Linked DNA regions of Oleomonas cavernae. The protein of the gene in region 1 interacts with the protein of each later gene in a pairwise test. Links are inferred from orthologs where the notes say so. Each region holds a gene or a part of one and is shown in the gene's direction. Other genes may lie near its edges.

Region 1 (11,138 bases):
AGGTCATCTGCCAGGGCTTCACCGGCGCCCAGGGCACCTTCCACTCCGAACAGGCGATCGCCTACGGCACCAAGATGGTCGGCGGCGTCACCCCGGGCAAGGGCGGCGGCACCCACCTCGGCCTGCCGATCTTCGACACGGTCGCTGACGCGGTCGAGCGTACCGGCGCCAACGCCAGCGTGATCTATGTCCCGCCGCCGTTCGCGGCCGACGCGATCCTTGAGGCGATCAACGCGGAAATTCCGCTGATCGTCTGCATCACCGAAGGCATTCCGGTGCTGGACATGGTCAAGGTGAAGCGCGCCCTGCAGGGCTCGAAGAGCCGGCTGATCGGGCCCAACTGTCCCGGCGTGATCACGCCCGGCGAATGCAAGATCGGCATCATGCCGGGCCACATCCACCAGCGCGGCAAGGTCGGCATCGTGTCCCGTTCGGGCACCCTGACCTATGAGGCGGTGGCGCAGACCACGGCGGCGGGCCTGGGCCAGTCGACCTGCATCGGCATCGGCGGCGACCCGGTCAACGGCACCAACTTCGTCGACAGCCTGGACCTGTTCCTGGGCGATCCCGAGACCGAGTCGATCATCATGATCGGCGAGATCGGCGGCGACGCGGAAGTGATGGGCGCCGAGTTCCTGAAGGCCTCCAAGGTGAAGAAGCCGACGGTCGGCTTCATCGCCGGCCGTACCGCCCCCCGGGCCGCCGCATGGGCCATGCCGGCGCGGTCATCTCGGGCGGCAACGACACGGCCGACTTCAAGGTCGAGGCGCTGAAATCGGCGGGCATCACCGTCGCCGACTCGCCCGCGGCCCTGGGCACCACGCTGCTTCAGGTGCTGAAGGGCCTTTGAGAGAACATGCCGGCCCCCGGGCCGGCATGAGGTTTTCGAGGGGGCGGCTCCCGGCTTTCGGGAACCGCTCTCTTGCAGTTTCCGGCTATGTTGGCGTTGCGTTGCGCGGAATGTGCTTCTTTAGTCGACAAAGCGCCGATCGCGGTTGATTAAGGCGGGCAGACCGCCAACTGTAGGGCCGGCGGCCTAGATGGTTCAGTACCTGGTGGCAGATGGGCTTGCCATCGGCGGTTCAGGCAACGGCTTTGCTGCCAGGAAAGAGAGCGGCCCAATCGGCCGCGGCTTGACGGACATGACGACTCAGCTCGATCACAACTCGTTCCTCAACGGCGCCAATGGTGCCTTCATCGAGGATCTCTTCACCCGTTTCCAGAAAGACCCGGCTTCGGTCGACCCCTCCTGGGCCAGCTATTTCAGCACCCTGGGCGAGGCCTTGAACGGTCACACGAGCCCCTCATGGAAGCGGGCCGACTGGCCGCTGACCCCCAAGGGCCTGGACGACGACGAGAAGCCGGCCGCGGCCAAGGCCCCGCCCAAGGGCGACGGCAAGGCGCCGCCGGCGGCGGCCCCGGCCGCGGGGGCCAGCCCCGCCGATGTCCGCACCGCGACGCTGGACTCGGTTCGCGCCCTGATGATGATCCGGGCCTACCGCATCCGCGGCCACCTGATCGCCAACCTCGACCCGCTGGGCCTCGAGCCGCCCAAGCGCCATCCCGAACTCGACCCCGCGAGCTATGGCTTCGGCGAAGCCGACATGGACCGCCCGATCTTCATCGACAACGTGCTGGGGATGGAGACCGCGACCGTTCGCGAGATCCTGGTCGTGCTGCGCCGGACCTATTGCTCGACCATCGGCGTCGAGTTCATGCACATCTCCGACCCTGACGAGAAGCGCTGGATCCAGGAGCGCATCGAGGGCCGCGAGAAGGAAATCTCCTTCACCGTCGAAGGCAAGAAGGCGATCCTCAACAAGCTGATCGAGGCCGAGGGCTTCGAGCACTTCCTGAACAAGAAATTCACCGGCACCAAGCGCTTCGGCCTCGACGGCGGCGAAGCCGTGATCCCGGCCATGGAAGGCATCATCAAGCGCGCCGGCCATCTCGGCTGCGACGAGATCCTGCTGGGCATGGCCCACCGCGGCCGCCTGAACGTGCTCGCCAATGTCATGAGCAAGCCCTATGTGGCGATCTTCTCCGAGTTTCAGGGCGGCTCGGCCAATCCCGACGACGTTCAGGGCTCGGGCGACGTCAAGTATCACCTGGGCACCTCGTCCGACCGCGAATTCGACGGCAACAAGGTCCACCTGTCGCTGGCCGCCAACCCCAGCCACCTCGAGATCGTCGATCCGGTGGTGCTGGGCAAGGCGCGGGCCAAGCAGTGGCAGAAGAGCGATACCGAGCGCACCAAGGTCATGCCGATCCTGCTCCATGGCGACGCGGCCTTTGCCGGCCAGGGCGTAGTCGCGGAATGCTTCGGCCTGTCGGGCCTGCGCGGCTATCGCACCGGCGGCACCATCCACATCATCGTGAACAACCAGATCGGTTTCACGACCAGCCCGCACTTCTCGCGCTCGTCGCCCTATCCGTCGGATATGGCGAAGATGGTGGCGGCGCCGATCTTCCATGTGAACGGCGACGATCCCGAAGCGGTCTGCCACGTCGCCAAGGTGGCGACCGAGTATCGCCAGCAGTTCCACAAGGACGTGGTCATCGACCTGTTCTGCTATCGCCGCTTCGGTCACAACGAGACCGACGAGCCGATGTTCACCCAGCCGCTGATGTATTCGCGGATCGCGGCCCACCCGTCGGTGCGCGAACTCTATGCCCGCCGCCTGGCCGAGGAAGGCTTGGTGCCCGCCGAAGAAGCGGAAGGCATGAACAACTCCTTCTACGCCAAGCTGGAAGCCGACCTCGAGGCCTCCAAGGGTTACAAGCCCAACAAGGCGGACTGGTTCGAAGGCCGCTGGGCCGGCCTGGGTGTGGCGCGCGGCGACGTTCGCCGCGGCGAGACCGACGAGTCGATGCGCACCCTGAAGGAGATCGGCAAGGTTCTGACCACGGTGCCGGCGGAGTTCACCCCGCATCGCACCCTGCGCCGCGTGCTCGACGCCAAGAAGAAGATGTTCGAGACGGGCGAGGGCTTCGACTGGGCGACGGCCGAGGCGCTGGCCTTCGGCTCGCTGCTGCTCGAAGGCATCCATGTCCGCCTGTCGGGCCAGGATTCCGGGCGCGGCACCTTCTCGCAGCGCCATTCGGTCTGGATCGACCAGGCGAGCGAAGGCCGCTACCTGCCGTTGCAGAACTTGGGCGAGGAGGCGTCGGCCTTCGAAGTCCACGACTCGATGCTGTCGGAAGCCGCGGTGCTGGGTTTCGAGTACGGCTACTCGATGGCCGAGCCCAACGCCCTGGTGCTGTGGGAGGCGCAGTTCGGCGACTTCGCCAACGGTGCCCAGGTCGTGTTCGACCAGTTCATCACCTCGGGCGAATCCAAGTGGCTGCGCATGTCGGGCCTGGTCTGCCTGCTGCCGCACGGCTACGAGGGGCAGGGGCCGGAACACTCGTCGGCCCGGCTGGAGCGCTATCTCCAGCTCTGCGCCGAGGACAATATCCAGGTCGCGAACTGCACCACGCCGGCCAACTACTTCCACATCCTGCGCCGGCAGATCCATCGCAAGTTCCGCAAGCCGCTGATCCTGATGACGCCCAAGTCGCTGCTGCGTCATCCCAAGGCGGTCTCCAGCCTGGCCGAGATGGGCCCCGATACCTCGTTCCACCGCGTCCTCGACGACGATTTCGACGAGAAGGGCGAGTTCCCCAAGATCGTCGGCGATTTCCGCCTGGTCGCCGACGCCAAGATCGAGCGTGTGGTGATGTGTTCGGGCAAGGTCTACTACGACCTGCTGGCCGAGCGCGAGAAGCGCGGCCTGTCCAACATCTACATCGCTCGTGTCGAGCAGCTCTATCCCTTCCCGGCCAAGACCCTGGTCAACCTGATGCAGCGCTTCCCCAAGGCCGACCTGGTCTGGTGCCAGGAAGAGCCGCGCAACATGGGCGCCTGGTTCTTCGTCGAGCAATGGCTGGAGTGGGTGATTGGCAAGGCGCGCAGCAAGCCCGGCCGCGCCACCTATGCCGGCCGCGCCGGTTCGGCCTCGCCCGCGACCGGCTCCCTGCGCAAGCACGTCGAAGAGCAGGCGAAGCTGGTCGGCACCGCCCTTACCCTTTGATCCAATCCCGAACATCAGTAATCAGTCACGCCGAAGAGGCTAGAAAATGACAATCGAACTGAAGGTCCCGACGCTCGGCGAGTCCGTCACGGAGGCGACCATCGGCAAGTGGTTCCGTAATGTCGGTGACGCGGTGAAGCGCGACGAGCCCCTGGTGGAGCTCGAGACCGACAAGGTGGCGGTCGAGGTGAACGCGCCGAGCGCCGGCGTGCTGACCCGGATCGACGCCAAGCCCGGCGACACGGTGACCATCGGCCAGATCCTGGGCGCGCTCGACGAGACGGCGACCGCCGCCGCCCCGGCCGCGCCCAAGCCGGCCGCGCCCGCGCCGACCCCGGCACCCGCGCCGGTCGCTGCCCCGGCCCCGCAGCCTGCACCGGCGCCCGTCGCCGCCACCGCTGCCCAGCCCGGCCCCGCCGCGCGCAAGCTGATTTCCGAATCCGGCCTGAACCCGGCCGCGATCCCGGCCACCGGCCCCGACGGCCGCATCACCAAGGGGACGTGCTGGCCGCCCAGGCGGCGCCGGCCCCGGCCCCGGCCCGGCCGCCCCGTCGGGCCCGCGCGCCAATGCCGCGCGCGAGGAACGGGTGAAGATGACCCGCCTGCGCAAGCGCATCGCCGAACGGCTGAAGTCGGCGCAGAACACCGCCGCCATGCTGACCACCTTCAACGAGGTCGACATGACCGCGCTGATGGAAGCGCGCACCCTCTACAAGGACCTGTTCGAGAAGAAGCACGGCGTGAAGATGGGCTTCATGTCCTTCTTCGTGAAGGCCTGCGTCCAGGCGCTGAAAGAGATCCCGGCGGTCAATGCCGAGATCGACGGCGACGACATCATCTACAAGAACTACTACGACATCTCGGTCGCGGTTTCCTCGCCGCAGGGCCTGGTCGTGCCGGTGGTGCGCGATTGCGACGCCCTGGGTTTCCAGGACGTCGAGAAGGAGATCGCGCGCCTGGGGACGAAGGCCCGCGACGGCAAGCTGGCGATCGAGGATCTGCAGGGCGGCACCTTCACCATCTCCAACGGCGGTGTCTTCGGTTCGCTGATGTCGACCCCGATCATCAACCCGCCCCAATCCGGCATCCTGGGCATGCACAAGATCCAGGACCGGCCGATGGTGATCAACAAGCAGGTAGTCATCCGCCCGATGATGTATCTGGCCCTGTCCTACGATCACCGCATCGTCGACGGCCGCGAGGCGGTCACCTTCCTGGTCCGCGTCAAGGAAGCGATCGAAGACCCGCAGCGCCTGCTGTTCGGCGTGTAATTGTTTGTCGTCATTCCAGCGAAAGCTGGAATCCATCCTGGGCCAGCGCGCCCTTGTCGACATGGATTCCAGCTTTCGCTGGAATGACGCTCTGATAGAGGCTGGCCTGAGGCCGGAAGGCGAGACGATATGACCATCGAACTGAAAGTCCCCGCACTGGGCGAATCGATCACCGAGGCCACCATCGGCCAATGGTCGAAGAAGGTCGGCGAAGCGGTGAAGAAGGACGAGGTTCTGGTCTCGCTTGAAACCGACAAGGTCGCGGTCGAGGTGAATGCGCCGGCCGCCGGCGTGCTGGCCCGGATCGACGCCAAGGCAGGCGACACCGTCACCATCGGCCAGGTCATTGGCGCCATCGACGAGAGCGGCACGGCCGCGGTCAGCGCCCCGTCCGCGGCGCCCGTGCCGGTAGCGCCTGCGCCGGTCGTCGCCGCCCCGCTGCCCCAGCCGGCACCAGCCCCCGCGGCAGCCCCGGCCGTGGCCGCGGTTTCGGGCGACGATGCCTTCGACCTGGTCATCATCGGCGGTGGCCCGGGGGGTTACACCTCGGCCGTTCGCGCCGGGCAACTGGGGTTCAAGACGGCCATCATCGAGAAGCGCGGCACCCTGGGCGGGACCTGCCTGAACGTCGGCTGCATTCCGTCCAAGGCCCTGCTGCACGCTTCGGAACTCTACGAGGAAGCCCAGCACGGCTTGGGCAAGTTCGGCGTCAAGGTCTCGGGCGTCGAACTCGACCTCGATGCCATGATGGCGCACAAGTCCAAGGTCGTCGGGGAACTGACCAAGGGCGTCGAGTTCCTGATGAAGAAGAACAAGGTGACCTATATCGTGGGCACCGGCCGCTTCACCGGGCCCGAGACCATCGAGGTCTCGCTGAACGCCGGCGGCACCCGTACCATCAAGGCGGCGCGCACCCTGATCGCCACCGGTTCCGACGTCTCGACCCTGCCGGGCATCAAGATCGACGAGAAGACCGTGGTCTCCTCCACCGGGGCCATCGCTCTCCCCAAGGTGCCCAAGAGCCTGATCGTCATCGGCGGCGGCGTCATCGGCCTGGAACTGGGCTCGGTGTGGAGCCGCCTGGGTTCCAAGGTGACCGTGATCGAATTCCTCGACCGCATCACCCCCAATATGGACGGCGAAGTCTCCAAGAATTTCCAGCGCCTGCTGGCCAAGCAGGGCTTCGAGTTCCTGCTCTCGACCAAGGTGACCGGTGTCACCCCCACCAAGAAGGGCGCCACGGTGACCTTCGAGCCGGTCGCGGGCGGCGAGGCCAAGAGCCTCGAGGCCGACGTGGTCCTGGTCTCGGTCGGGCGGCGCGCCTATACCGACGGCCTGAACCTGGCCGCGGCCGGGGTGGAAGCCGGCCCGCGCGGCTTCATCACCGTGGACAGCCACTACCGCACCAATGTCCCCCACATCTATGCCGTGGGTGACGTCATCGGTGGCCTGATGCTGGCCCACAAGGCCGAGGAAGAGGGCGTCGCCGCGGTCGAGATCATGGCGGGCCAGCATGGCCATGTGAACTACGACGCCATTCCCGGCGTCATCTACACCATGCCGGAAGTGGCCAACGTCGGCCGCACGGAAGAGGAACTGACGGCCGCGGGCATCGCCTACAAGACCGGCAAGTTCCCCTTCACGGCCAATGCCCGGGCCAAGGCGAATGCCCAGACCGAAGGCTTCGTCAAGATCATCGCCGATGCCACCACCGACCGCATCCTGGGCGCCCACATCATCGGTGCCGATGCCGGCAACATGATCGCCGAGATCGCCACCGCGATCGAATTCGGCGGCGCTGCCGAGGACCTGGCCCGCACCCCCCACGCCCACCCGACCGAGATGGAAGCGGTGCGCGAGGCGGCCCTGGGCGTCGACGGCCGTATCAGACAGATGTAACCGATGACGGATTGGCGCCCCAACGGTCACGACCATGGCGGCGCCGAGCCGCCGCCGCCCGGCGGCGTCGTCATTCCCTTCCGCCGGCCGCCCAAGCGGGGGCCGGTGCTGGGGCCGCGCAGCAGGATCGCCACCCGCCTGCGGGTCGCCGAATCCGCCGCCTTCGGCCTGCTGTTCGGCCTTGCCGCCTTCCTGATCGAACGGCCGCTGGCGGCCTTGCCCTATTTTGCCCTGGGCGCGGTCATCGCGGCCGCGCTGTGGTTTTCCATCGCGCCGCGCCGCGGCCCGCTCGACAATGGCACGGTGATCGTGACCGCGCTCGCCACCGCCTTTGCCGCCTGGGCGGCCTATGCCGTGGTGGCGACCCTGGCCGACGGGGCCGGCTGGGTCGCGGCGATCGACCATTTCATCAACGACCTCGCCTATGCCTTCGTCGGCGCCTGGCCGGTCGGCATCGTCGCCGGCCTGTTCGCCCGCCGTCTGGCCGACCGCTGGCGCCCCAAGGCGAAGGGCTAGGCCATGCTGCGTGTCGCTGCTGCGCTGGGCTTTGCCGCCATCGTGACCGGGCTGCTGGCTCTGGCGATGGCTGCCCTGCCCGATTTCGGCATGGTGATGCAGGAAGCGGGCGAGGCCGCCCTGGTGGGGACCTTCGCCGCGGGTTTCATCGTCTGGCTGATCGGCAGCCCGGCCCAGGGCGCGCCATCGCCGCTGCGCGGCGTCGCCCTGGGTCTGGTTGCCGGCCTGGTCGCCAACCTGACGGCCGCGATCGCCATTTCGCTGGCGAACCCGGCCTCGGGCGAAAGCACCCTCGACCCTGCCGGCATCGCCGTCATCGCCACCGTGGGCCTGGTGAAGACCGGCCCGGTCTCCCTGCCGGTCGCCGCCCTGACCGGGCTGTTCTACGCCCTGCTGCTGGGCCTGCTCGTGCGTGAATGGGTGAAGCGCCGGCGCTGAGCCGCGCGCGGCGATCCGCCGCCGCAGCCTTTGGTTGAAATTGGCGCGGATTGAGCGCCACGCTCAGGCCATGACGCGGATCGTGCATATTGTCGAAAGCATAGGCTTCGGCCTTTGGGCGTTCCTGCTTGCACTGATTTTCCTGGACTCGCTTCATCTGTTTGGCAAGGGAAGCTCCATCTGGTCGGCGTCCGGCGCGACGGCAATGCCAAGCTATGCGACTTGGCCAAGCGTCAGTGTCGCCTTGGCGTCGATGTTCTGCTGGCAATGTCGAATGCCGCGATCCGGTCGGGTATGGTGGCCCGATGCGTTCGTTGTGGGCATGTGGTCGGTGTTTTTCGCGCCTGTAGTCTTTCTCTTCGGTATTCTAATTTTTGCGTCGGCACCAACGCCAACGCGGCTAGATCTTTCTGACTTGAAGTATGGGCTTCTCGCAGTTTTGTTCGCTCTAACAGTGGGATTGGGCTTTGCCCCTTTGGGAGGCATCGGCGCAGTCTTGTTCGCAGCCCTAACTCGTATTTGGAGAACCCCGGTTTGAAAGTCGTCATCCCAGCGAAAGCTGGGAGCCATGGCGGTACAGGGGGGATCTCGTTCACCACGACGATGGATCCCGGATCAAGTCCGGGATGACGGTGGGGAGTTACCTCTCCCAGTGTGCATAGGGCTGAGTATCCTTTTAGGTTGCCAAATGGCGCGCGACATCCACGTGTGGGCAACGTTGCGTCCTTGAGATGCCGCCGTGGCTCAGGAGTTTCGGTTTATGAGACACGTTGTAAAAGCCGGGGCGCGCATCCTTCAAAGCATCGGTTTCGGCTTGGCCGGTGTGGGCTTGTATGCTTTGGCACATACGGTCCTGATGCCCGATCTGTTCATTCTCGACAAAGATTTTCGGAGGCTCGTACTGGCAGGCGTTGCCATCACCGTGGCCGTGATTTGGTTCGTGGGCAGCGGCCCACATCCCTCGGGTCTGCGCGGCTGCATCATCGGCACTATCGCGGGCTTGGCTGCCAACCTGGGAGCCACTGCTGTCCTGATTCTCGCCGAACCCTCACAGGTGGGCGGCCACCTACTCGCTGGGCTTGTCGTGGGTACAGTCATATCCTTGTTCAAGACTGCACTTCTGGCCCTGCCCGGGACGATCTTCATTGGCTATGCCTATGCCGAACTTCTGGGGTGGCTGTCCCGCCGGTGGTCGGCAGGCCCCCAGGTCCGATCACTCTTCGATGAACGCCAAGACTGAGGGGACTCCGGTACATTTGCATTTCACATCAGCCCAGTGACGATGATCGATAAGGCTGGTCACTCCCCCCGCCGTGCCCTGGGATGCGCATCCTCATAGGCCGCCAGCAGCCGGGCCGTATCCACCTCGGTGTAGCGCTGTGTAGTCGTCAGGCTGGCGTGGCCCAGGAGTTCCTGGATGGTGCGCAGGTCGCCGCCGGCGCCCAGCAGGTGGGTGGCGAAGGAATGGCGCAGGGCGTGGGGGGTGGCATCGTCGGGCAGGCCCAGGGCGCCGCGCAGACGCTCCAGGTTACGCTGGACCACACGGGGCGACAGCGGCCCGCCCTTCTCGCCGATGAACAGCGGCCCGTCCTTGGGCAGGGCATGCGGGCACAAGCGCAGATAGGCCTCGATGCGCGCCGCCACCTGGGGCAGCACCGGCACGACCCGCTCCTTGTTGCCCTTGCCGACGATGCGCAGCATGTCGCGCAACGGCGCTGCCGCGCGGCGCAGGGACAGGGCCTCGGCGATGCGCAGGCCGCAGCCGTAGAGCAGGGTGAGGACCGCCTCGTCGCGGGCGGCGATCCAGGCCTCGTCGGCCAGGGCGCCGGCCTCCTCGATGGTGTTCAGCGCCGCCGCCTGGGTGAGCGGCCGGGGCACGCCGTGGGGCCGCTTGGGTGCGCGGGTGGCCAGGGCCGTGGCGTTGTGGACCAGGCCCTTGCGGTCGAGGTAGCGGAAGAAACCGCGCAGGGAGGAGAGGCCGCGGGCGGCCGACGAGGCCCCCTGGCCCCCGGTGCGGCGGCGGGCCTGATAGGCGCGGAAATCGCGCGGGCCCAGTTGGGCGAGCGCCGCAAGGTCGGGCAGGGCGCCCAGATGCTCGGCCAGGAAGGCGAGAAACTGGCGCAGGTCGCGGCCATAGGCCTCGATCGTGTGGGCCGAACCGCGGCGCTCGGTCGTGAGGTAACGCAGCCAGTCACCCATGGCGGCGGCAAGGTCGGGGGCGGCCGGCAGCAGGGCCGGCGCGGCGGCCCCCGCGGGCGGGGTCAATCGGTCGGCCGCAGCCACAGCCGGATCAGGCGTTCGATGGTGCCGGCCAGGAAGCCCAGCAGTTCGCTGCCCTGGCCCGGCTCGTACTTGGTCGCTTCGCGGCTGCCCAGGGCCAGCAGCCCCAGGGGCGATTCCCCGCCGATGTCGAGGCGGGCCAGTGCCTGGCTCTGCACCAGCGGCGTTGCCGGGCCGAAGATCAGCGTGTCTTCGGGCGGCTCCGAGATCAGGCGGACCAGCCGGCCCGGATCGATCAGGCCGTCGACCGTGCCCGGCGGCACCAGATAGAAATTCTGCAGCGACGGCCGCTCGGGTGCCGCCTCCAGCGTCTCTACGCTCAAGGTAACGACATCGATCCCCAGCATGGGGGCGAGGTCCAGGGTGATGGCATGGATCAGATGCTCGAAGGATTCAGCCTCGAGCAGCAGCAGAATCGCCTCGTGCACCAGGCCTTGGGCCGAGACATTGGCACGGGCGGCGGTCAGCACTTCCGACTGGAAGCTGCGCAGCTTGGCATTGTCGTTGCGCAGCCGGTCGACCAGGGCGCGCTGGAAATCGACCACCCGGTGGCCATCGGCATCGGCGCGCGCGGGCAGGGCCTGATGCTCCAGCACTTCCGGGTTCTTGGCCAGGAAGCCCGGATGGGCCAGCAGGTATTCCCGCACCTCGCCCGCGGTCA
Region 2 (11,198 bases), 580 kb from region 1 along the record:
CTGATGGTAAATCGAGAAACACCGTGACGGCCATTGGGTTCCGGATCAAGCTCCGCTCGCACCCTTCCCACCCCTGCGCCGACCCTCTATGATCCGGCCCATGTCATTTGAAGCTCCCCTGGATTGCGGCCAGGCCGTCGTTCTGCCCGAATGGATCGACTACAACGGCCACATGAATGTCGCCTATTACGTGCTGGCGTTCGATCAAGCGCTGGACCGGGTCTTTGACCGCTTCGACTGCGGCAAGGATTATGTCGCACGCTCGAATCACTCGTTCTTCGTGCTCGAGGCCCATGTCCGCTATCTGCAGGAAGTGACTCAGGGCGACCCCCTGGCCTTCACCTTCCAGCTGATCGACCACGACGCCAAGCGGCTGCACTATTTCGTCGAGATGCGGCACGCGGAACTGGGCTTCCTGGCCGCGACCTCGGAACAGGTCGCCCTGCATGTCGACCTGGAAGACCGCCGGTCCGCCGCCATGCCGCCGCAGCAACAGGCCCTGTTCGCGCAGATCGCCGAGGATCACGGCGCCCTGCCCCTGCCCGACGGCCTCGGCCGGAACATCCGCCTGCGCAAGCCTGCGGCGGCCTGAGCGTCAGCCGCCATGAGCAATGATCCGTTCGATCCCGCCAACTGGGATGACACCGAGCCGTCGGCGGCGCCCGGCGCCCCGGCGCCGATCCTGGAGCCGTTCTATCTCGAGGGCCTGAACCCGCAGCAGCGCGCCGCGGTCGAGGCGACCGACGGCCCCGTGCTGGTGCTGGCCGGGGCGGGCACCGGCAAGACAAGGGTGCTGACCACGCGCATCGCCCACCTGCTCGGCACCGGCAAGTCCTGGCCGGGCCAGATCCTGTCGGTGACCTTCACCAACAAGGCGGCGCGCGAGATGCAGCACCGCATCGCGCAACTGATCGGCGGCGTGGCCGACGGCCTGTCCTGGCTGGGGACCTTCCATTCGATCGCCGCGCGCATCCTGCGCCGCCATGCCGAGCTGGTGGGCCTCAAACCCAATTTCACCATCCTGGACGCCGACGACCAGTTGCGCCTGCTCAAGCAGTTGATCAGTGCCGCGGGCCTGGACGAGAAGCGCAACCCGCCCCGTGCCCTGGCCGGCCTGATCGACCGCTGGAAGAACCGTGGCCTCACCCCCGACAGGCTGAACCCGGAAGACAACCACAGCTTCGCCGACGGCCGGGGCAGGGAACTCTACACCGCCTACCAGGAACGCCTGGCGACCCTCAACGCCGCCGATTTCGGCGACCTGCTGCTGCACAACATCACGATCTTCCAGCGCGAGCCCGAGATCCTGGCACAGTGGCAGCGGCGCTTCAAATACATCCTGGTCGACGAATACCAGGACACCAACGTCGCCCAATACCTGTGGCTGCGCCTGCTGGCCCAGCGCTGGCGTAACGTCTGCTGTGTCGGCGATGACGATCAGTCGATATACGGCTGGCGTGGCGCCGAGGTGGGCAACATCCTGCGTTTCGAGAGTGACTTTCCCGGTGCCAAGGTGATCCGATTGGAGCGCAATTATCGCTCGACCGGGCATATCCTGGGGGCGGCGTCCGGCCTGATCAAGGCCAACGAGGGGCGCCTGGGCAAGACCCTGTGGACCGAGGACGCGTTGGGCGAGAAGGTCCAGGTCACCGGCTATTGGGACGGCGAGGAAGAGGCGCGCGGCATCTCGGACGCGATCGAGGGCATGCGCGGCCATGGCCGCAAGCTGGCCGAGATGGCGATCCTGGTACGCGCCGGCGCCCAGACCCGCGCCTTCGAGGAGCGCTTCGTCGCGGTCGGCCTGCCCTACCGGGTGATCGGCGGCCCACGCTTCTACGAGCGCCAGGAAATCCGCGATGCCCTGGCCTATTTCCGCGTCACCGTGCAGCCCGACGACGACCTGGCCTTCGAGCGCATCGTCAATGTCCCCAAGCGCGGCCTGGGCGACGCTACGATCCAGCAGTTGCACGTCCTGGCGCGCGGCCGGGGCATCTCGCTGCACCGGGCCGCCGGCCTGATCGTCGAGACCGACGAGATGAAGCCCCGGCCACGCAGCGCCCTGCGCGACCTCATGACCGGCTTCGAGCGCTGGCGCGCCATCGGCGGCGACCTGCCGCATACCGAACTGGCGCAGACCATTCTGGACGAATCCGGCTACACCGCGATGTGGCAGGCCGACAAGTCGGCCGAAGCGCCGGGCCGGCTGGACAACCTCAAGGAATTGATCGATGCCCTGGCAGGCTTCGAGAACCTGACCGCCTTCCTCGAGCATGTCGCGTTGGTCATGGAGATCGAGCGCGGCGACGGCACCCAGGACATGGTCACCCTGATGACCCTGCACGGCGCCAAGGGCCTGGAATTTCCCGTGGTCTTCCTGCCCGGCTGGGAGGAGGGCCTGTTCCCCAGCCAGCGCAGCATGGACGAGAACGGCCTGGCTGGCCTCGAAGAGGAGCGCCGCCTGGCCTATGTCGGCCTGACCCGGGCGCGGGAGAAGGCGATCGTCAGCCACGCCGCCAACCGCCGCCTCTACGGCCAGTGGCAGAGCGCCATCCCCTCGCGCTTCATCGACGAGCTGCCGGGCGACCATGCCCAGGTGGAGGCCCGGCCCGGCCTGTGGGGCGGCCTGTCCGAGCGCGGCGGTTTCACCCCGGCGATGAACGACAGCGACCTGTTCGGCTCACGCGGACTCAGCCCCGGGTTCCAGCGGGCGGCGCAGAACCGGGCCGCCGGCCCGGCCCCGCGCGTCGGCCCCCGCACCCTGGACCTGAACGCCGACTATGTGACGTCGAGCGATGCCGGCGGCGACTTCAAGGCGGGCGAACGGGTGTTCCACCAGAAGTTCGGCTATGGCCGCATCAGCCATATCGACGGTAACAAGCTGGACATCAATTTCGAGAAAGCGGGGACGAAGAAGGTGATCGCCAGCTTCGTCACCAAGGCGTGAGGATCATGAGATCTCCATTCAGCGTCATCCCGGCGAAGGCCGGGATCCATTGCGACATCGCGCGCTGCCCCGGAATGGATCCCGGCCTTCGCCGGGATGACGATTTTGGGGTGCCGGCATGAGCGACTCCGCAGGCCTGATCGAGGCGCGGCTGATCCTGCCGCCGGAGGCCGTGGCGGCGTTCGAACTGATGCTGTCGGATGTGGTGGTTGCGCTGTCGAGCATCACCCGCGACGACGGCGCCACCTGGGAGTTGGAAGCCCTGCTGGCGCCGGGCGGCGACGACGGCGCCCTGGCGCAGGCGCTGGAACAGGCCGCCGGCATCGCCGGCATCGACCTGCCTGAGATCGAGTGGCGGGTGCTGCCCGATGTCGACTGGGTGTCGGAGACCCAGAAGATCCTGAAGCCCCTGCCGATTGGCCGCTTCTGGATCCATGGCCCCGACGCGCCCGAGGTCCCGCCGGTCTCGGCGATCGCGCTGGAAATCGAGGCGGGCCTCGCCTTCGGGACCGGCCGCCATGCCACCACCTCGGGCTGCGTCCTGGCGCTGGAGCGCCTGGCCCGGCGGCGGCGGTTCGACAAGGTCATCGATGTCGGCTGCGGCTCCGGCATCCTGGCCATGGCGGCCGAGAAATTGTGGCATCCCGCCGTGCTGTGGGCGACCGATATCGACCCGGTGGCGGTCGAAACCGCCAGGGACAATGCGGCCAAGAACGGGCTGTGGGACGCGGCGCTCTACACCACCGCGGACGGCATGACCGAGCGGCAGGTCAAGGCGGCGGGCCGCTTCGACCTGATCATCGCCAACATCCTGGCGCGGCCGCTGATGCTGCTGGCAGCCCAGATCGAGGGCGCCCTGGCGGGCAATGGGGTGGTGGTTCTGTCGGGGCTGCTCGCGACTCAGGAGGCCATGGTGCTGTCCGCCTATCGGACGCGCGGCCTCTACCTGGTGGAGCGGACGGTAAAAGAGGGCTGGGCGACCCTGACCCTCGCCCGCTGAGGCGGGGAGGTCAGGATCGCCCAGACCGGCATCACGTCACAATGTTTCGGTGCATCGTCGGATGCACCGGGTGCTTCAGGCCGCGAGATGACGGGGCGAATTCTCGTTCGCCACACCATTGATCGCCACCTTCGCCGTCGCCGGCACAGCAGCACCACGCCGGACCAGGCCGGCGGCGACGCGGTCGATCTGGCCGCGATCGATGCCGATATCGGCAAGGAGGCGGTCATCGAGAGCTGTCAACTCGGCATGGACGCGCTGACGCGCGATCAAGCTCTTCAGCGCCTGCACAACCATCATGGGACCCTTCGCGACAAGCATCAGAACCTCCGAGATGAAAATGCCAAGTCCAACCAGCGGTGCAATCCGCGCTGTCACAAGCGTCAGATCCGCGGTGTACTCAGGAGCGCCATTGAGCCCATGCCCAACATGCGACCGTGACGCCGTACCCGTCAGCAAGTAAGCCATTTGTTACTCCTGTTGGTTGGCGTTACCGTCGAGAAGGAATATGGCAGTGCAGCACGACTTCAGGCAGGGGGGCCGGACAGGAGAGCTATGCGCCAGGCGCATTGGAAACTTTTTATCGTCCCACTACACGCATACCTCTAACGCCGACCTGCCATGAGGCGCTCACATGAAGCTTTTGACCGACGTCATTTTTGATCCCGCCGCGCTGCGCAGCCTGGCCGGCCGGCTGCACGCGCCCGAGGCCCTGGCCGATCGGCTCGCCGCCGCGGCAGCCGCCGCGTCGGACAATCCCGACGAGATCGCCGCGGCAGTCGCCCCTGACGCACGGGGCGACGAGATCGCCTCGATCGCCGCCCTGGTGGGCAGCGCCCGGCCGCGCCTGCTGGCCTCGATCGAGGCGGGCAAGGCCGCCTCGGCCGCCCGTCTCGCCGCCTTGCGCGCGGAGATGGCGCGGCGCGGCCTCACCGGCTTTCTGGTGCCCATGGCCGACGAGCACCAGGGCGAATATATCCCGCCCGCCACCCAGCGCCTGGCCTGGCTGACCGGCTTCGGCGGTTCGGCCGGGATGGCCGTGGTCCTGGCCGAGCGGGCGGCAATTTTCGTCGATGGCCGCTATACCCTGCAGGTGCGCGACCAGGTCGACATCGCCCTGTTCGAACCCCATCACCTGATCGAGGAGCCGCCCGCAGCCTGGTTGCCCGGCGCGGTGAAGGCCGGCGATATCATCGGTTACGATCCCTGGCTGCACACCCGCGGCAGCGCCGCGTCCCTGAGCAAGGCGCTGGCCGCGGTCGGCGCCAGGCTGGTCCCGACCGACGGCAACCCGATCGATGCGGTCTGGGCCGACCGGCCGCCGGCGCCCCTGTCGGTGATGCGCCCCCACGCGCTGGCCTTCGCGGGCGAGGCACACGAGTCGAAGATCACCCGCCTGGCCGCAGGCCTGGCCGCGGAAGGTGTCGATGCCGCCGTGATCAGCGCGCCCGACGGCCTGGCCTGGCTCTTGAACGTGCGCGGCCTGGACGTGCCCAACAACCCGCTCAGCCTGGGCTTTGCCATCCTCGACACGGCCGAGGGCGGCCAGGTCCGGCTGTTCGTCGAGCCGGCCAAGATCACCGCGGCCACCCGCGCCCATCTCGGCAACCGGGTGACCCTGGCCACCCCCGACGCCCTGGGCCCGACGCTGGACAGGCTGGCGCAGGGCGGCACCACCCTTCGCATCGACCAGGCGACGGGCGCCGCCTGGCTGGCGGACCGGGTCGAGGCGGCAGGCGGCAAGGTCTCGCTGGGGCTGGACCCTTGCGCCCTGCCCCGGGCCCTGAAGAACCAGGCGGAACTGCGCGGCACCAGGGCCGCCCATGTCCGCGACGCCGGCGCCATCGTGCGCTTCCTGGCCTGGCTGGACGGTGCCGTGGCGGCGGGCGAGAGGCTGGACGAGCTGGACGTGGTGGACCGCCTGGCCTCGTTCCGGCGGGCGCACGGCCACTTCCGCGGCCCCAGCTTCGATACCATCGCCGGTTTCGGCGCCAATGGCGCGATCGTCCACTACCGGGCGTCGCCGGCAACGGCCAAGACCCTGGAACCGGGCAACCTGCTGCTGCTCGATTCCGGTGCCCAGTATCCCGACGGCACGACCGACATCACCCGGACCATGGCGATCGGCAGGCCCAGCCCGGAGCACCGCGACCGCTATACCCGCGTGCTGAAAGGTCATCTGGCGCTGGGGTCGGCGCGCTTCCCGCAGGGCACCACCGGCAGCCAGCTCGACGTGCTGGCGCGCGCGCCGCTGTGGGCGGCCGGCCTCGATTACGACCACGGCACCGGCCATGGCGTGGGCAGTTTCCTGTGCGTCCACGAAGGCCCGCACCGGATCTCCAAGGTCGCCAACACCGTCGCCCTGCAGCAGGGCATGATCGTCTCCAACGAGCCGGGCTACTACAAGACCGGGGCCTACGGCATCCGCATCGAAAACCTGATCGCGGTCACCCGCCTGCCTGATGTGCAGGGGGCCGAGCGCGAAATGCTGGGCTTCGAGACCCTGACCGTAGTGCCCTATGACCGCCGCCTGATCGACACCGCCCTGCTCGACGACCGCGAGAAGGCGCTGGTCAACGCCTATCACGCCCGGGTGCTGGCCGAGGTCGGCCCGCTGGTGGACGGCGAGGCGCACGCCTGGCTGGAGGCGGCCACCGCGCCGCTTTGATCCGGTCCCCAACATGATCCCTCTTCGCCGCTTGCGGGGGAGAGGGAAGGGGCCCATTGCGCCAGCAATGGGAAGGGTGAGGTGGTCGCGGGCGAGACTGCGCCCTATGTCGACCACCCTCCTCACCCAACCCTCTCCTCCCAGGAGGAGAGGGCTTGTCTTTGTGCTTACCCCGGCACCGTCACGATCTTGCCCCATTCTCGCCCGACCAGCGCCCGATGGGCGGATCAGGTTGCGGCCGCTCTCAACCGGGCTAAGGGGAGGCAATCGCCATGAAACAGCGTGTCCGCCATGGTGGCGATGCCTATTACGAGCCCTTGCGGCGGCGCTTTCTGGCCGGCTGCCTGTGCTGCGTCGGCGCGGCCTTGACCAGCCGGGTCGTGCTCGCCGGTACTGCGGCCGAGGCCCTGCGCGCGGCCGATGAGACCCCGGCCCCGACCATCGAGCGGATCGCCGACGGCGTCTATCTTCATACCTCCTGGGCGGTGACCGCCGACGGCCTGGTGCCGTCCAACGGCCTGGTCGTGGTCGGGCGCAACGGCGCGCTGATGATCGATACCGCCTGGACCGAAGCCGACACCGCCCTGCTGATCGAGCGGATCGACCAGTTGACCAGCGGCGCCCCCCTCCTCGTCTATGCGACCCATGCCCATGTCGACCGGCTGGGCGGGCTCGGCCTGATCAACCGGCGGGGCGAGCGCAGCATGGCGCACGAAACCACGGTCGCCGCCGCCATGAGCCGCGGCCTGGCCGTGCCGACCGAAAGCTGGATCGGCGAAGCCATGGCCTTCGAGATCGGCGACCGCCAGATCGAGCTGTTCCACCCCGGTGGCGCCCACACCCGCGACAACACGGTGGTCTATCTCGAGGATGTCGACCTGCTGTACGGCGGCTGCATGGTCCGCCCGGCCAGTGCCAGCACCCTGGGCCACCTGGCGGATGCCGACCTGGCCACCTGGCCCAACGCCCTGGGCAACCTGGTCAGCCGTTTCGGCCACCCGGCCATCGTGGTGCCCGGCCATGGCCCGGTCGGTGATGGCAGCCTGCTGACCCACAGCCTGGCCCTGGCGAGCACCACCGCCGCCGGCTGATTCTCGGCAGGCTCGCACCTGCTTGCTTGACATGTTTGTACCGACCAGTAAATTATGTACTGATTGGTACAAACATGGAGCTGCGCCGTGGCCGATGAACGCCCGCCCCTGCCGCCTTTCACCGTCGAGACCGCCACGCTGAAGGCCCGCCTGGCCGAGGATGCCTGGAACACGTGCGATCCGCTCCGGGTCTCGCTGGCCTACACGCCGGACAGCCGCTGGCGCAACCGGGCGGAATTCATCCAGGGCCGCCCGGCCATCGTGGAGTTGCTGACCCGCAAATGGGCGCGCGAACTCGACTACCGCCTGATCAAGGAATTGTGGGCCTTCCACGAGAGCCGCATCGCCGTGCGCTTCCAGTACGAATACCACGACGACTCGGGCAACTGGTTCCGCGCCCATGGCAACGAGCAGTGGGAATTCGACGAACGGGGCCTGATGCGCCGGCGCGAGGCCAGCATCAACGATGTCCGCATCACGCAAGCCGAGCGCAAATTCCTGTGGCCGGCGGGACCGCGCCCGGCCGATCATCCCGGCCTGACCGAGTTGGGTCTTTAGCGGGCAAGCACAAACCCCGAAAGACAACAATCCGAGGCAAGGACTTGCGCTATGGCTCCGTTGACGCTCTCGTCCCCCATCGGCGATATCCAGATCGTGAACGAGCCAATGCATTCATTCGGTTCGGCCGATAATTCCCGAGCCTATCGACGCGAGCACAATCTGTGCGACGGATCGGTGCGCGCCAGCTACGGGATAATCGTCGATGGCGATCCCATCGTCGTTATTGGCGTTGATCGAGCGATGCCTATTCATTCACATTCAGCCCTTGTCTGGGGAGACCGCCTGCATATCGCTCTCGGCAGCAGGATTGCCTGCTTTTCCCTAAACCCCTTCGTAATGCTCCGGGCGGTCGAGGCTGATGCCGTCATGTGTTTCGGCCTGCATTTTTCCACGGCACATAGTGCCCTGATTTGCCACGGAGAATTGCAGATCTCCCGGCTGTCGGCCGACGGCGACATCCTCTGGCAGGCGGGCGGGCGAGATATTTTCACGGGCGAGTTTGCGTTGAGGCCAGCATGTATCGAAGCGCGGGATTTCAACAACGCCGCCTATCGTTTCAGGTACGAGGACGGCGCGCTGATCTGATTCCCGACAGGAGCCTTGATGCCGAAAACCGTCGCCGAACGCGCCGATGTCATTCCCGCCCTGGCCGAAGTCTTTCGCGAGCATGGCTTCGAGGGGACCAGCCTTGCCCTGATTACGGCCCGCACCGGCCTGGGCAAGGGCAGCCTCTACAACTTCTTCCCCGGCGGGAAAGAGGAAATGGCGGCGGCGGTGCTGGACGAGATCGACGGCTGGTTCGAGGCCCAGGTCTATCGCCCCCTGCGCGAGGCGGCCGATCCGGCGCGGGCCATCGCTGACATGTTCACGTCGGTCGACGCTTATTTCCGCTCGGGCCGGCGCGTGTGCCTGGTGGGCGCCTTTGCCCTGAGCGACGTGCGCGATCGCTTCGCAGCGCGCATCAATGCCTATTTCGCGGCCTGGGGCGAGGCGCTCGCCGAGGCCCTGGTGCGGGCGGGCCGGGCCCAAGAGACCGCCCGCGACCAGGCGGAGGAAACCGTCCTGGCGATCCAGGGCGCACTGGTGCTGACCCGGGCGCTGGATGATCCCGGCACATTCGAGCGCGCCCTGCGCCGCCTTCAGGAGCGGTTGGGGGTCTGACCCAGCCGTCATTCCTGGGCAGCGCGCGACGTCTCAATGGATTCCGGCCTTCGCCGGAATGACGGTGGAGGTTAAGCGCTTAGGGCAGCGCCCTCGTGGGTCAGCAGCCAGCGCTTGCGGGCGATGCCGCCGCCGTAGCCGGTCAAGGAACCGTCGGCGCCAATCAGGCGGTGGCAGGGCACGACCACGCTGATGGGGTTGGCACCATTGGCGTGGCCCACCGCGCGCATGGCCCGGGGCCGGCCGAGGCGGGCGGCGAGCGCGCCGTAGGTCAGCGTTTCGCCTGCCGGGACGGTGCGCAGGGCGGACCAGACCTCGCGCTGGAACGGCGTGCCGCCCAGGTGGTAGGGAACGGTGTCGAGCCGGCCCAGGTCGCCGGCGAAATAGCGCTCGAGGGCATGGCGGATGGCTTTGGGGGCGGCACCCGGCTCGATCGCCACCGGACCGACCTGCCGGCACAGCAGGAGCACCATGCGCGCCTCGTAATCCGCCCAGTCGAGGGCACACAGGCGCCCCTCGCCATCGGTCACCAGCAGGGCTTGCCCGATCGGCGTCTCCAGCCGGTCGAGAAACATCAGCGGCCGCGGTGCGGCGGCCGGGGCGACAGGCCGAAGGGCACGCCCGGCGCATGCTTGCCGTTGCGAATGGTGAAGCTGGTCTTGACGCTGGCGACATTGGGGGCGGGCGTCAGCTCGCGGGTCAGGAAGCCTTGGAATTCCGCCAGGTCGCGGGCGACGATTTTCAGAATGAAGTCGATTTCGCCGTTCAGCATCCAGCATTCGCGCACCAGCGGCATGGCGCGGACCCGCTCCTCGAAGGCGACCAGGTCGGTCTCGGCCTGGGAGGCGAGGCCGACCATGGCGAAGACCGTGACCTCGAAGCCCAGCGATTCGGCATCGACCTCGGCGTGGTAGCCCTTGATGAAGCCCGACTCCTCGAGCGCGCGGACCCGGCGCAGGCAGGGCGGGGCGGAAATCCCGACTTGGCGGGCCAGATCGACATTCGTCATGCGGCCGTCTGCCTGCAAATGCTCGAGGATCTGCAAATCGATGTCGTCGAGCTTTACCTTGGTCATGAACTCCCCCTGCGGCACCGCCATTATTGTGCCGAGGACCGCTGGACGAAAGAAAATTTCACTTTGCCTGCCCAATGCGTCGAGATTTCGTCGACGCGCGGGGGATTAGACGCCAGAATCCGCCGCCGTCAAGCGATTGCGCGGAAGGCGCGCGGCGCCTCTTGGCGGGCCATGCGGCTAGCGCATATCATAGTCTGTGCAGAGCGTCCCATATAAGCGATTCTCTCGCCCAGTCCGCCAGGAGCCGGCGGCGGCCCCGATCCCGGGGTATCGAATTTCGGAGTGTAGACGATGTCCGAGCGCCGCCATGCGAAGGTGCTGATCATTGGTTCCGGTCCGGCGGGCTGCACCGCGGCGATCTATGCCGCGCGCGCCTGCCTGGACCCCGTGCTGGTCCGCGGCCTGACTCCGGGCGGCCAGTTGACCATCACCACCGAGGTCGAGAACTACCCGGGCTTTGCCGAAGTGATCCAGGGCCCCTGGCTGATGGAGCAGATGGAGGCGCAGGCGCGCCACGTCGGCACCACCCTGATCGACGACATCATCACCGAGGTCGACCTGTCGCGCCGTCCGTTCCGCCTGAAAGGCGATTCCGGCACCGAATACACGGCCGACACCCTGATCATCGCGACCGGGGCCAGCGCCAAATGGCTGGGCCTGCCGTCGGAACAGCAGTTCCAGGGCTTTGGCGTCTCGGC

The links.
Region 2: the proteins of lpdA (region 1) and D3874_RS15230 interact in binary tests that used the Escherichia coli proteins (3 or more experiments, as listed by UniProt). The link is inferred for Oleomonas cavernae from one-to-one orthologs.

What each region holds. Positions count from the first base shown.
Region 1 is NZ_QYUK01000011.1:2,951,035-2,962,172, reverse strand. What follows is about bases 4,942-7,858. They hold lpdA (dihydrolipoyl dehydrogenase), read left to right. Parts: upstream 4,942-5,473; coding sequence 5,474-7,243; downstream 7,244-7,858. Other genes in these bases: D3874_RS18120 (hypothetical protein), read left to right, coding at 7,763-7,858; D3874_RS18125 (hypothetical protein), read left to right, coding at 7,247-7,759. In the rest of the region: D3874_RS18140 (2-oxoglutarate dehydrogenase E1 component), read left to right, coding at 1,143-4,073; more of D3874_RS18120, read left to right, coding at 7,859-8,197; D3874_RS28085 (hypothetical protein), read left to right, coding at 8,268-8,735; D3874_RS18115 (hypothetical protein), read left to right, coding at 8,937-9,437; D3874_RS18110 (tyrosine recombinase XerC), read right to left, coding at 9,497-10,462; D3874_RS18105 (DUF484 family protein), read right to left, coding at 10,459-11,138. UniProt on the Escherichia coli protein: Lipoamide dehydrogenase is a component of the glycine cleavage system as well as of the alpha-ketoacid dehydrogenase complexes.
Region 2 is NZ_QYUK01000011.1:2,377,350-2,388,547, forward strand. What follows is about bases 298-3,274. They hold D3874_RS15230 (ATP-dependent helicase), read left to right. Parts: upstream 298-604; coding sequence 605-2,944; downstream 2,945-3,274. Other genes in these bases: D3874_RS15225 (thioesterase family protein), read left to right, coding at 298-592; D3874_RS15235 (50S ribosomal protein L11 methyltransferase), read left to right, coding at 3,063-3,274. In the rest of the region: D3874_RS31235 (Holotricin-3 precursor), read right to left, coding at 1-34; more of D3874_RS15225, read left to right, coding at 101-297; more of D3874_RS15235, read left to right, coding at 3,275-3,944; D3874_RS30435 (DUF1127 domain-containing protein), read right to left, coding at 4,020-4,412; D3874_RS15245 (aminopeptidase P family protein), read left to right, coding at 4,579-6,612; bla (subclass B1 metallo-beta-lactamase), read left to right, coding at 6,885-7,703; D3874_RS15255 (nuclear transport factor 2 family protein), read left to right, coding at 7,791-8,261; D3874_RS28055 (hypothetical protein), read left to right, coding at 8,313-8,849; D3874_RS15265 (TetR/AcrR family transcriptional regulator), read left to right, coding at 8,868-9,425; D3874_RS15270 (methylated-DNA--[protein]-cysteine S-methyltransferase), read right to left, coding at 9,497-10,000; D3874_RS15275 (Lrp/AsnC family transcriptional regulator), read right to left, coding at 10,000-10,500; trxB (thioredoxin-disulfide reductase), read left to right, coding at 10,792-11,198. UniProt on the Escherichia coli protein: A helicase with DNA-dependent ATPase activity. Unwinds DNA duplexes with 3'-5' polarity. Translocates on single-stranded DNA with 3'-5' polarity. Initiates unwinding more efficiently from a nicked substrate than double-stranded DNA.